DNA from 3 places in the Enterococcus sp. S86.2 genome. Region 2 is predicted to be linked to each of the others. Evidence: predicted binding sites of a transcription regulator. Region 2 holds the regulator's gene; each other region holds the start of a gene.
What was found. The regulator LexA, encoded in region 2, represses DNA repair genes until DNA is damaged. The targets are predictions, from matches to a motif close to CNAACANNTGTTNG.
Positions count from the first base shown of each region.

Region 1: dinB (DNA polymerase IV) is a predicted target of LexA. The motif match lies at 2,977-2,990, and genes of this name have one in related genera.
Region 3: AC6R0T_RS04935 (Y-family DNA polymerase) is a predicted target of LexA. The motif match lies at 2,585-2,598, and genes of this name have one in related genera.

Region 1 covers NZ_CM206813.1:887,555-891,564, reverse strand. The annotation lists gene nrdD (anaerobic ribonucleoside-triphosphate reductase) at 1-873, shown strand, start outside; gene nrdG (anaerobic ribonucleoside-triphosphate reductase activating protein) at 995-1,597, shown strand; gene dinB (DNA polymerase IV) at 1,823-2,941, opposite strand; gene rsmI (16S rRNA (cytidine(1402)-2'-O)-methyltransferase) at 3,058-3,945, opposite strand.
Region 2 covers NZ_CM206813.1:1,499,506-1,503,515, reverse strand. The annotation lists gene AC6R0T_RS07085 (alpha/beta hydrolase) at 1-602, opposite strand, end outside; gene AC6R0T_RS07080 (hypothetical protein) at 614-979, opposite strand; gene AC6R0T_RS07075 (hydrolase) at 999-1,619, opposite strand; gene AC6R0T_RS07070 (hypothetical protein) at 1,931-2,143, opposite strand; gene lexA (transcriptional repressor LexA) at 2,263-2,883, opposite strand; gene AC6R0T_RS07060 (DUF896 family protein) at 3,053-3,295, shown strand; gene tkt (transketolase) at 3,384-4,010, shown strand, end outside.
Region 3 covers NZ_CM206813.1:1,079,448-1,083,457, forward strand. The annotation lists gene AC6R0T_RS04920 (GNAT family N-acetyltransferase) at 1-55, shown strand, start outside; tRNA gene AC6R0T_RS04925 (tRNA-Arg) at 88-161, opposite strand; gene AC6R0T_RS04930 (DUF7916 family protein) at 228-1,160, shown strand; gene AC6R0T_RS04935 (Y-family DNA polymerase) at 1,222-2,556, opposite strand; gene AC6R0T_RS04940 (baeRF6 domain-containing protein) at 2,734-3,855, shown strand.

The DNA of each region.
Region 1 (4,010 bases), 610 kb from region 2:
GCATTAGAGGCTGCTGGTGATCAAGATAAATTCTGGACACTTTTAGAAGAGCGTTTAGCAACTGTAAAAGATGCTTTGGTGTATCGCGTAGAGCGTTGTAAAGAAGCAATCCCTGCAAATGCCCCAATCTTATATATGTACGGTGCCTTTGGTAAACGTTTAAGCCGGACCGATGCCGTGAATGAATTATTTAAAAATAAGCGGGCAACTGTTTCATTAGGTTATATTGGCTTATATGAAGTTGCTTCTACTTTCTTTGGTGGTGCTTGGGAAAATAATCCGACTGCAAAAGACTTTACTTTAAGTATTGTCAAATCGTTGAAAGCTCACGCTGATGATTGGGGTAATGAATATGGTTACCACTTTAGCGTTTATTCAACGCCAAGCGAAAGTTTGACAGATCGTTTTTGTCGTTTGGATACTGAAAAATTTGGTATCGTTGAAAACGTCACAGATAAAGAATACTATACCAACAGCTTCCATTATGATGTTCGTAAAAACCCAACGCCTTTTGAAAAATTAGACTTTGAAAAAGATTATCCAAAATATTGTTCCGGTGGCTTTATTCACTACTGCGAATATCCGATGTTGCAACAAAATCCAAAAGCTCTAGAAGCTGTGTGGGATTATTCTTACGATAAAGTTGGCTATTTAGGCACAAATACGCCAATTGATCACTGTTATGAATGTGGTTTTGAAGGTGACTTCACCCCAACAGAACGCGGCTTTGAATGTCCGCAATGTGGCAATCACGATCCTAAAACCTGTGACGTGGTAAAACGAACTTGTGGTTATTTAGGTAATCCCCAAGCGCGCCCCATGGTACATGGTCGTCATAAAGAAATTTCATCCCGCGTAAAACATATGAAATAAGGCCACTTTTATGGAAGTTAGAAAAAATGACCCGAACTCAGGCAACTGATGCTCGGGTCTTATTGCAAAAAAGTAAACCAGCTTAGCTAAATAAGCGATTAACAGAAAGAAGGCTTTTTTTATGCGCAACCCCAAGCCTAAAGAATGGCAAGCAAGTAAATATAGTAAAAATTATATTGCCGACTATAAAGCATTTAATTTTGTCGATGGTGAAGGTGTCCGCAATAGTTTATATGTCAGTGGTTGTCTTTTTGCCTGTGAAGGCTGCTTTAATAAAGCTGTCCAAAACTTTAACTACGGTACTCCTTTCACTAAAGAATTAGAAGATCAAATCATCACAGACTTATCTCACGATTATGTTCAAGGCTTAACGCTATTAGGCGGTGAACCTTTTTTAAATACAAGTGTTTGTTTACAAGTAGTTAATCGAGTAAAAAAAGAATTTGGTGAAAAAAAGGATATTTGGAGTTGGTCTGGATATACTTTTGAAGAGCTATTGCAAGAGACTGACGACAAATTGGAATTGCTAAATAAAATTGACATCTTAGTAGATGGGCGCTTTGAACTAGACAAACGAAATTTAAATTTACAATTTCGTGGCAGTAGCAATCAACGAATCCTAGATGTCAAAAAATCATTGGCGCTTGGAAAAGCGGTTATTTGGGATAAATGTCACGATGCAACAGAAAATTTTGAACAAATAAAAAAACAAGATTTAATCTAGCCCTCCATCGCTTAGCTTCACAAAAATCAAACAATTGTCCCACTCACAAAAAAGTAGGATTTTCCTAATTTGCCTTATTTCTTAAAAGGCCTGCACCTGAAACAAACGATATAAACTTTTGTAAAGTAATTTATTTTCGTGAAAATTTTATCTTTTTCTAATAGTGTACAAAAAGTGAGGCAAAATAAAAATTCTGCCTCACTTTTTACGTATATTTACATTCCATTACTTTTCATCTTCCCACAAAGGTAAGGTCATATTTTCAAAAGTCACCGGATCCAAATTCGTCACCGTCACCCCTAAAAGGCGAATTCCCTTTTCAATGCCTGCAACGTCTTCCCAAATTAGACTAGCTTGAGAAAAAATCATTTGTTTATCAATTAAATAAGTAGGCAGTGTCTTTCTTTTGGTTACCGTTTCATAACCAGTATAGCGCACTTTTAAAACAATCGTTTTACCATGTTTGCCCACTCTTTTTAAAGATGCTGCAACTTTTTCAGACAATTGTCTCAGCTGCGTTAACACTTCTTCTTCTGTAGTAAGCGGGTTGCCATAAGTATGTTCTTTTCCAACTGACTTTCGCTGTCTTGTCACGGCAACCGGTGCATCGTGTATTCCCCGCACTTTTCGATACAAAGAGTAGCCCATTTTACCAAAGGTTTGAATTAACTCCATTTCTGTTTTCTCGTATAAGTCCGCACCGGTAAAAATTCCCATTTCATTCATTTTGGGGACTGTCTTTTTTCCGACTCCATGAAATTTTTCAATTGGTAAAGCCTTTAAAAAAGTAATCGCATCCCGTGGTGGAATAACCGTAATCCCCTGAGGCTTCATATAATCAGAGGCCAACTTAGCTAAAAATTTATTATAGCTAACTCCTGCTGAACAAGTAAGGTGAACTTTTTGCCAGACTTCTTTTTGAATTAAACGGGCGACCTTCACGGCTGAAGTACTGTTCACTTTATTTTCTGTAACATCTAAATAAGCTTCATCAATGGATACTGGCTCAATAATATCGGTATAACGGGTAAAAATCTGACGAACTTCTTCTGAAACTTTTCGATACTTCTCGTGGTTTCCCGGTACAAAAATAGCCTTGGGACACAATTCATACGCTTTTTGTGCACTCATTGCAGAGTGGATCCCATATTTGCGCGCCTCATAATTGGCAGTCGTCACAACTCCTTTACCCCCAGTATCGCTGGGATGGCGTGCAATAACTAAGGGATGCTTTGCTAAATCGGGATCGTCTCGTTCTTCAACAGAAGCAAAAAAAGCGTCCATATCAATATGAATAATTTTACGACTTGTATCATTCTTTAAAGGAAATTGCAGCTCCCCCATACCCTCACCCCACATTCTAACTTATTATACTAACACAAACAAACGTTCGCAAGTTTTCTCGTTAATAAAAAATTTTTTTAATAATACGTTAGTTTTTAACAAAAAAATCAGCCGCTTTAATCGGCTGATTCGAAGATTTCATGATATTTTTTATAAACAACTTGCTTTTTAACTTGATTATTTTGTGCTACTGTTTTAATCGCTTGATTGGGTTTCATCCCAGTTTTAACTAAATTTTCTACCTGCTCTTTCAAAGATAACATAGCCGTCTCAGCAGATACATCATCTTTTCTGCTACCAGAAGAGCCTGCTACCATTAAACAGCACTCACCTTTTACAGCATTTTCTGCCAAATAGCTAGCTAATTCCACCAGATTGCCCCGTAAATACTCTTCATGTACTTTGGTCAACTCACGGCAAATAACTGCCTGTCGACTGCCAAAAACTTCAGCTAAATTTGCAACGGTTTGTTTTAAACGATAAGGTGATTCATAAAAAATTAAAGTTGCCATCTCGTTTTTCAACGTATTTAAAACTGTGAGCTGTTCACTTTTCTTGCGGGGCAAAAAGCCATAGAAATAATTAGGTTGCGGGTTTAGCCCGGAGGCAATTAAAGCCGTTAACCCAGCAGTTGCACCAGGTAGCGCAACAACGTTTATCTCCTCTGCAATACACGCCACCACTAATTCATGACCGGGATCACTAATTGACGGCATGCCGGCGTCGCTTACTTGGGCAATATTTATTCCTTGCTGTAACAAAGTAATTAATTCTGGCACTCGTTCTTTAAAATTATGTTCATGTAAACTTTTTTGTGGTGTTTTAATTTCAAAATGATTCAATAATTTTTGCGTATTGCGAGTATCTTCACTGGCGATTAATTGTACCGTTTTTAACGTCTCCACGGCACGATACGTCATGTCTTGTAAATTGCCAATTGGTGTAGGTACCAAATAAAGCGTTCCGCTTATTGGACTTCCTTTAAAACTGCTTTGCTTTTGCACTTGTTATCACCTTTTCATAAAGTGAAAAAGAATTGATTGAAAAGGATAGAATTACCTTTTAATCA
Region 2 (4,010 bases):
AAAAATACAGGACCGCTGTTAGCTGTAATTCGTGTTAAGGGCGTAGCCGCTTTTAACAAATTTAAATCATTTCTAACGTAGTTTAAAATGAACCATTTATAGAATTGATCATTACTGCCATCTTGGTCGATTTCGCGACTTTCGTGTTCATCGAAGTGTTGTTCTTTATTCATAACTGCTTTCACTTCGGGGTGTTTTGTCACCCAATCATATAAATCAATAATCCCTGACCAAGAAGCAGCGGGAATTCCTTTTTGTAAGGCCAGTTCAACTGCCAAATTTCCACCGGCTGAAGCACCTAAAGCAAAAACTAGCTTATTTTTTAAGTCAGCATTGTTTTTAACCCAAGCATAGACATTGAAAATATCCGTCAAAGCGCTAGGATAAAGGTGAGCAGGTGCAAGGCGATAGTTTGGAGCAACTACAAAAAAGTCATTTTCCACAAACTTTTCAGCCAGAAAATTTTCTTTTTCCTTATCGCCACGAAACCAACCGCCCCCGTGGATCAAGAGTAAAACAGCTTTGGAATCACCAGTTGGAGCGTAGGTATCCAACTTTAAATCATTTCCCATATCATAGACAATATCATTTACTACTTTCATTTTCATCGCTCCTAAATTAAATCATTGGCATCGTCAGGTTGAAGTTGCATGATTTCATCAATGGTGGTAAGTAAAGCTTTTTGTGCTTTGTCGTAATCTGCGATAGAAGTGAATTTTTCGTTGAAACCTTCTAAGCCACCACTGGCAAAAGCCATTTCATATTGATAGACTGCATCATATTGTGCTGTAAAAGTCTTTAAGAGCGCCATTTGATTTTCTGCTAATTGCAACGCTAATTGAATCACGCGAAAATCAGTATACGCTAATTCAAATTGAACGGCCCAAGCACGCATGAAAGGATGCTGATTTTTTATATGCAAAAAGTGATGTTCTACTGTCCAGGACAAATTTTTTAGCGAACCTTGAATATCTAACATGAAAATTACTCCTTTTTTACTATTCTAATTTTAAGAAAATTCCTTTGTCTTGCATGGCTTTCACAAATTTTGCTGCAGTATTGCTTCTATTCCAATCTCGTTGTAATTCGCAAGCAAGTTGCGCAAAGGAGGTCATTTTAGCACCAGCTTGTTCAACACGATGAAGTGCCATTTCATGGGCAATTTTGCTTGTTCCACCAACTGCGTCTGCGACAGCATAGACTTCATAGCCTTCTTTTAAAGCATCCAAGGTTGGAAAAGTTAAGCAAGCCTCTGTCCACAATGCGGCAATAATAATTTTCTTTTTACCCGTTGCTTTAATGGCGTCATTAAATTCGCGATCTTCCCATGCGTTAATGGAGGTTCTGTCATAGCTTGGCAAATCAGCTACTAGTTCTTTTAATTGGGGAATAGTATCTTTGTTACGTCCGGTTGCTACGTTGACCGTTGAAACAATAGTAGGGACATTATAAGCCCGCATCAAAGCTGTTAAATTTACAATACTTTCAACTAATTCATGGCGATCCATTGAATTGATGGAGTTTACTTGTGTAGGCTGATAATCAATTAGTACAAAAACGCTGTTTTCCGGCGAAAGCAGTTCATCTTTTTCGGGATTTCTAGGTTCATAACTTGTCATAATAAAATTCCTCCTTAATGCTATTTAATAGAATGAAAATTTTTACCTCAAAACCAATATACTGCCGTTTTTTAAATAAGGGAAATAATCCGACTTTAAAATAGTAAGCGCTTAAATTTTCATTTGAATTATAAAAGTTTAAAAAAGATAGTGGCAGTCATTAGGGTAAATATGGATTGGAATAGCAGCTCAATTGTAAATACTCTACGTATAAAACAAATAAAAAAGATTTGACACAAAAGTCTCAAGACTAATCTGTCAAACCTTAAAAATTATTGGTCAAAGTAACCCATTGTAATAATTACTAAAAATTATTTGTATTGATGATAGGTATCCCGTGGTTTTTGATTGTAAGGATAAAATTTACGAATACTTTGACGATATTTTTTTTCGTCCCATAAGGCAAACCAGACTAAAAAAGGGGGAACAAAAATCAAAGCGGCTAGAGCAACACCATAATGACTAATGACAAAGCTGACGATTAAACCTAAAACGATTAAAGAAATATTGCGAATTGTATTCATCCTTTTCACCTCAATTAAAATATACGAACAAATGTTTGTATGTTGATTATACGAAAGTATGTTCGGTTTGTAAAGTAAAAAAATAAATCCTCGAAAAATTCGAAGATTTATTATTCGTTCTAGAGTAAATCCCGATAAAGTCCAACTACCAAACCTAAAATTTTAACATTTGGCAAAATGATAGGCTCCATATAATCATTTTCTGGTTGGAGTCTAATATAGTCACGTTCTTTGAAAAACCTTTTACAAGTAGCTTCGTCTTCGTCAGTCATGGCAATCACAATATCACCATTACTTGCGGCAGCTTGTTTCCGAACAATAACTTGATCACCATCCAAAATGCCAGCATTAATCATACTTTCACCGCGGATCGTTAACATGAACAAAGAACCACTGTCGTTTAATAAATGAGGTGGAATGGGAAAGAAATCCGATGCTTCTTCTACTGCTAAAATTGGTTCGCCGGCTGTTACAACCCCAAGCATCGGAATTGTCTCCGGCTGAGCGCCGATTTTTTCAAGGCCCAATTCGGTTAATTCAATTGCCCGTGGTTTGGTAGGATCACGTAAAATTAAGCCTTTCTTTTCTAAACGGGAAAGATGACCGTGAACAGTTGATGTGGAAGACAAAGCGACTGCTTCACCAATTTCTCGCACAGTAGGAGGATAACCTTTTTGCGAGACGCGATCGTGAATAAATTTTAAAATTTCAATTTGGCGATTTTCTGTGCGTTTAGCCATACTGCACCTTCTTTCTTTAATAATTTTAGTTTAGCATAAAGTATAAAACAAATCAAACAGATGTTCGCTTTGAGTTTGTAGTTGTCACCAGGCTTTTTTTTAGCTAAGATAAGGAAAGATATGCGTCACTCAAAGAATTTAACGTTCATAATAAAAAGGGGATTTTAAAATGCTATCAGAAGAAAAATTAGCACGAATTAATGCGCTAGCAAAAAAGAAAAAAGAAGCTGGTCTAACTGATGCAGAAACACGGGAACAAAAAAATTTACGCGAAGAGTATCTAAAAGCTTTCCGCTCCGGTATGCGGCATCATATTGAAGGCATGAAGGTTGTTGATCCTAAAGGAAACGACGTAACGCCAGATAAATTAAAACAAATTCAAAAAGAAAAAGGTTTACACAATCGAGATTGATATTTAATTGCTTTTCCGGTAATAATCCTATACAATAGGGATGTAAATAATAAAGGTAAAAAAAACCTAAAAACAGGAGGAAGCACAATTGTTTGATAAAATCGATGAATTGAGCGTTAACACCTTACGTACATTAAGTATTGAAGCGATTCAATCCGCAAATTCTGGTCACCCAGGCTTACCAATGGGGGCAGCGCCAATGGCTTACGCTCTTTGGACAAAACATTTGAAAATTAACCCAGCAACTTCTCGTAACTGGGCAGACCGTGATCGTTTTGTTTTATCTGCCGGACATGGGTCGGCTTTACTTTACAGTTTATTACATTGTGCAGGATATAACGTCACAATTGATGATTTGAAAAATTTCCGTCAATGGGATAGCAAAACACCTGGGCATCCAGAAGTAAATCATACTGATGGTGTAGAAGCAACAACTGGTCCTTTAGGTCAAGGGATTGCCATGGCAGTCGGAATGGCAATGAGCGAAGCGCATTTAGCAGCGACTTATAATCGTGATAATTTCAATGTTGTTGATCATTACACGTATGCACTTTGTGGTGATGGCGACTTAATGGAAGGTGTCTCACAAGAAGCTGCTTCTATGGCTGGTCACATGAAATTAGGCAAACTCGTTGTTTTGTATGATTCAAATGATATTTCTTTAGATGGACCGACTTCAAAAGCCTTCACAGAAAATGTTGGCAAGCGCTTTGAA
Region 3 (4,010 bases), 420 kb from region 2:
TGCCTTAGAAAAATTGCTACCATCAGAAAAACCGCTGCTAGCGGACTATTTTTAAAATAAAAAAGAAGCCCTAAACGGACTTCAAAACGTTCCCGACTGGAATTGAACCAGCGGCCTGTCGCTTAGGAGGCGACCGCTCTATCCGACTGAGCTACGGGAACATACTGTTATATTTTAGCCTGAAGTGATAAAGGATGCAAGTCGTCCGTAAAGAAAGAGGAATACAAATGGTAAAACGATTAATTAGTGCTGATTATAGTGATGTAAAAAAAATGAGTGCCAAAGAATTGAAACAATCGATTAAAGCAAGTGAAGGTCGTGTAATTGTAACAGAAACGGTTGTGCAAACAATTCCACAAGCAATGGATGTGACCAATGCAGAGGTAGCATCATCATTTGGCGCTGACTTAATTTTATTAAATGGTTTTGATTGTTTTCGGCCAGTTGTTTTTGGGATGCCGGGCTTAACACCAGAAATGATTTTTGATGAAAAAACAGTGATTGAAAATCCAATCCCAACTTTAAAAAAATTAACAGGACGACCAATTGGCATTAATTTAGAGCCTATTGCCGCCGAGTTGGATTTGATGAGTGAGCAAGTTGTCATTTCTAAGGGACGAACAAGCTCCATTGAAACAATTCAAGAAGCAGAAAAATTAGGTGTTGATTTTATTTGTTTTACTGGAAACCCCGGCACCGGTGTAACCAACGCTGCAATTGCTGATGCTGTCAAAATTGCCAAAAAACATTTTTCAGGCCTAGTGATTGCTGGAAAAATGCACAGCGCAGGCTCAAGTGAACCGGTTGTGACCAAAGAGGCTGTAGCTGCTTATGCCAAGGCAGGAGCAGATATTTTATTACTACCAGCTGTTGGAACGATCCAAGGCTTTTTAGAGCAAGATTTAATTGAAGCGGTAAAATTGGCAAAAGAAAATGATCTGCTAACAATGACTGCCATCGGTACTAGCCAAGAAAGCGCACGTCCAGAAACGCTACGACAAATGGCGATCACTAATAAAATATGTGGCGTTGATTTGCAACATATTGGCGATGCTGGCTATGGCGGCATGGCACCCGCAGAAAATATTTTCGAAATGTCTATTGCAATTCGAGGGATGCGCCACACCATTAATCGTGTATCTCGTTCAATCAATCGCTAAAGTATAAATAAACTTAAAGCCACTATTTTGTAAGAAAACTTACAAAATAGTGGCTTTTTGTCTATAGACCATCTAAACCACCGGCACCGCCGTTATGCCCGCCGACCAAATGACTGCGGGCTAGACTGCGGGCACCATCTAATTTGCTTGTCGCGTGAATAATCGCAGAAAATCCATATTTTGTCCGAATTTTATCGATAATTTTATCTAAACGTTCATCGTTTATTTGAACTTCTGGGGAAGTAAATAAATTCAATTGCTTCGCATTTGTATAAATAAGTTTTCCATAACTAATTCCTATATGACGGACAACTTGCCCCGTATAATACTTACGAAAAATAGTTAGGCAGTAGTGGATTAATTCTTTTGTATTATCTGTGGCTGTAATTTTCATTTGATGAGAAAAGCTGTCTTTTTCACCACCACGACTAGTACCAATATATACAGATACACATTGGCTGAGACAATGGTGACGGCGAATGCGGGCAGCAACTTGTTCAGCCATCTCTTTTATTACAATTTCAATTTCTTTTTGATCTGTATAATCTTTTGGTAAAACTTGACTGTTGCCATAAGATTTCTCTTTGGTAGGAGGTGCTTTTTCGGCAATAATCGTGCGATCAATCCCGTTTGCATGATAGTAAAGTTGCAAACCTAAAATGCCAAAGTGACTTTTTAGGATGATGGGATCACTATTGGCCAATTGTCTAATCGTATCAATTCCTAAATTGTAAAGGCGTTTTTTCATACGGCGGCCGATGCCCCAAAAATCTGTTAGTTCGGGAATAGACCAAACTTTGGTTAAAACATCTTGGTAACGAATTTCAGCAATGAAATTAGGACTGTGTTTGGAAAAATTATCTAGTGCAAGTTTTGCCAGAAGTGGATTATCACCAATGCCAATGGACAAAATTAACCCCAACTTTTCTTTAACCTCATTTTGAATGTGGTGAGCCAAACGCATACGTTTCATATATCGCGATTCTGTCGGATCGGGATAAAATAAATTTAAAGAATGACTAACATCTAAAATAGATTCATCAATGGAATAAGGCAATAAATCTTCATCAGCCACGTATTGCTTGAAAATAGCGTTAAAACGCATATTTTCTTTAATGTACAAACTCATGCGCGGCGGCACTTTTAAAAGGTTGGGATGATCGGGTAAATTGTCAGCTCGGGTCACGTTTGTGATCCCTAATTTATTTTTTGCCGCCGGAGAAGAGGCGAGGATTAAACCGTTACCGGTATTATCTTCACTACTCATTACGACCAAAAGCGTGGTTAAGGGGTCTAAGTTGCGCATCACGCATTCCACGGTCGCATAAAAGGATTTCACATCAATAAATAAAATATCTTGAACAATTTCTTTACGATAATCGAAGTTTGCTTCCATCGAATCACCTTCTTTCATCTTTATTATACGAACGTGTGTTTGTTTTTGTAAAGCGAACAGAAAGTAAAAACTGGTTTGGCTTAGAAATGAACAGAGGCCTTATTACTTTATGTAAAAATGTAAGCGTGTTACACTTTTAATGTAGTGTTATTCATTATTTTTAGGAGGTAATGTTTTATGACCAAAGTTGGAAATGAAGTCTTGCGGCAATTAACTGCTGATCTTGAAAAAGGGCCTTTTGTCACGATTATGCTAAATACTCATGTTGCCCACCAAGATGTAGAAAAAGATCAAATCAAATTTAAAAACTTCGCCAAAGAAGCCAAAAAACGTTTTGAAAAGAAATATCCTGAAAAAGAATGGAAAAAAATTCAAGATAAAATTGATACGCTTTTAGCTGACGCTTCTTTCTGGCGTAGCGGAACAAAAAGTGTTGCCGTTTTCTTGACACCAGAAGAAACGCTTGTTCATCGCTTAAACATTGCTGTTGATGATCAGTATTATGTAGGGGACCTCCCTTACTTACTGGCTTTAATTAAGAATGGTCAGTTTAACTATACGTATTATTTATTGGCTTTAAATCGCGACTCAATGAAGTTATATTTTGTTGATAATAAAGAAATTACCGAAGTGATGTTGCCAGAAGATGCGCCAATTGATGTTAAAACAGCTCTCGGAGATGAATTAACTGGCGGGAGTTTAAATTATAGCTCCCAAGGTAGTCAAACAGGCTCAAAAGAAGGCGTTGCGTATCATGGTGTTAATGCCAAAGATGAAGAAGTAGAAATAGACTGGGTAAATTATTATCAAGCAGTCGATACTTTCTTTAAAGATAAATTTGACAACCCAGCAAATTATCCAATGTATTTATACGCCTTGCCAGAAAATCAAACTATGTTCAAAAAATACGCTAAAACACCGTATTACCAAGCTGATGCTGCTATTTCAGGTTCACCGGCTCAATTAGATATTAAGAAAATTAAAGAAGATTTAGGTGAAATTGCAGACACGTTGTCTCAAGCTGAAATTGCTTCTTATCAAAAATTATTAGACAAAAAATTTGTTGATCAATTGCCAGATGTTGCATTAGCGGCTAAAGAAGGACGCATTTCGGATTTATTTATTGCAACTTCTAATTTAGTGGACGGTTTTGGTGAAGATCCAGATACAGAATATGATCGACGACAAGTTTTGAATAATTTAGTTGCCGATGTTGTTAAAAACAGTGGCCAAGTTTTTGTTTTAGAGCAAAAAGATGCACCAGATGAAAAGAGTTTGACGGCTATCTTACGCTACTAATTCCTTTAACAGCTACGTTTTCTAGCGATTAATTTCGTAAAAAAAAGCTTTGTGCCAAAGAAATGAATTCTTTTGGCGCAAAGCTTTTTAAATTGTCTTAACAATTAGTAAAAATAAATTCGCTTTTATAAATTATTTGTGGTACAATTCTTTTT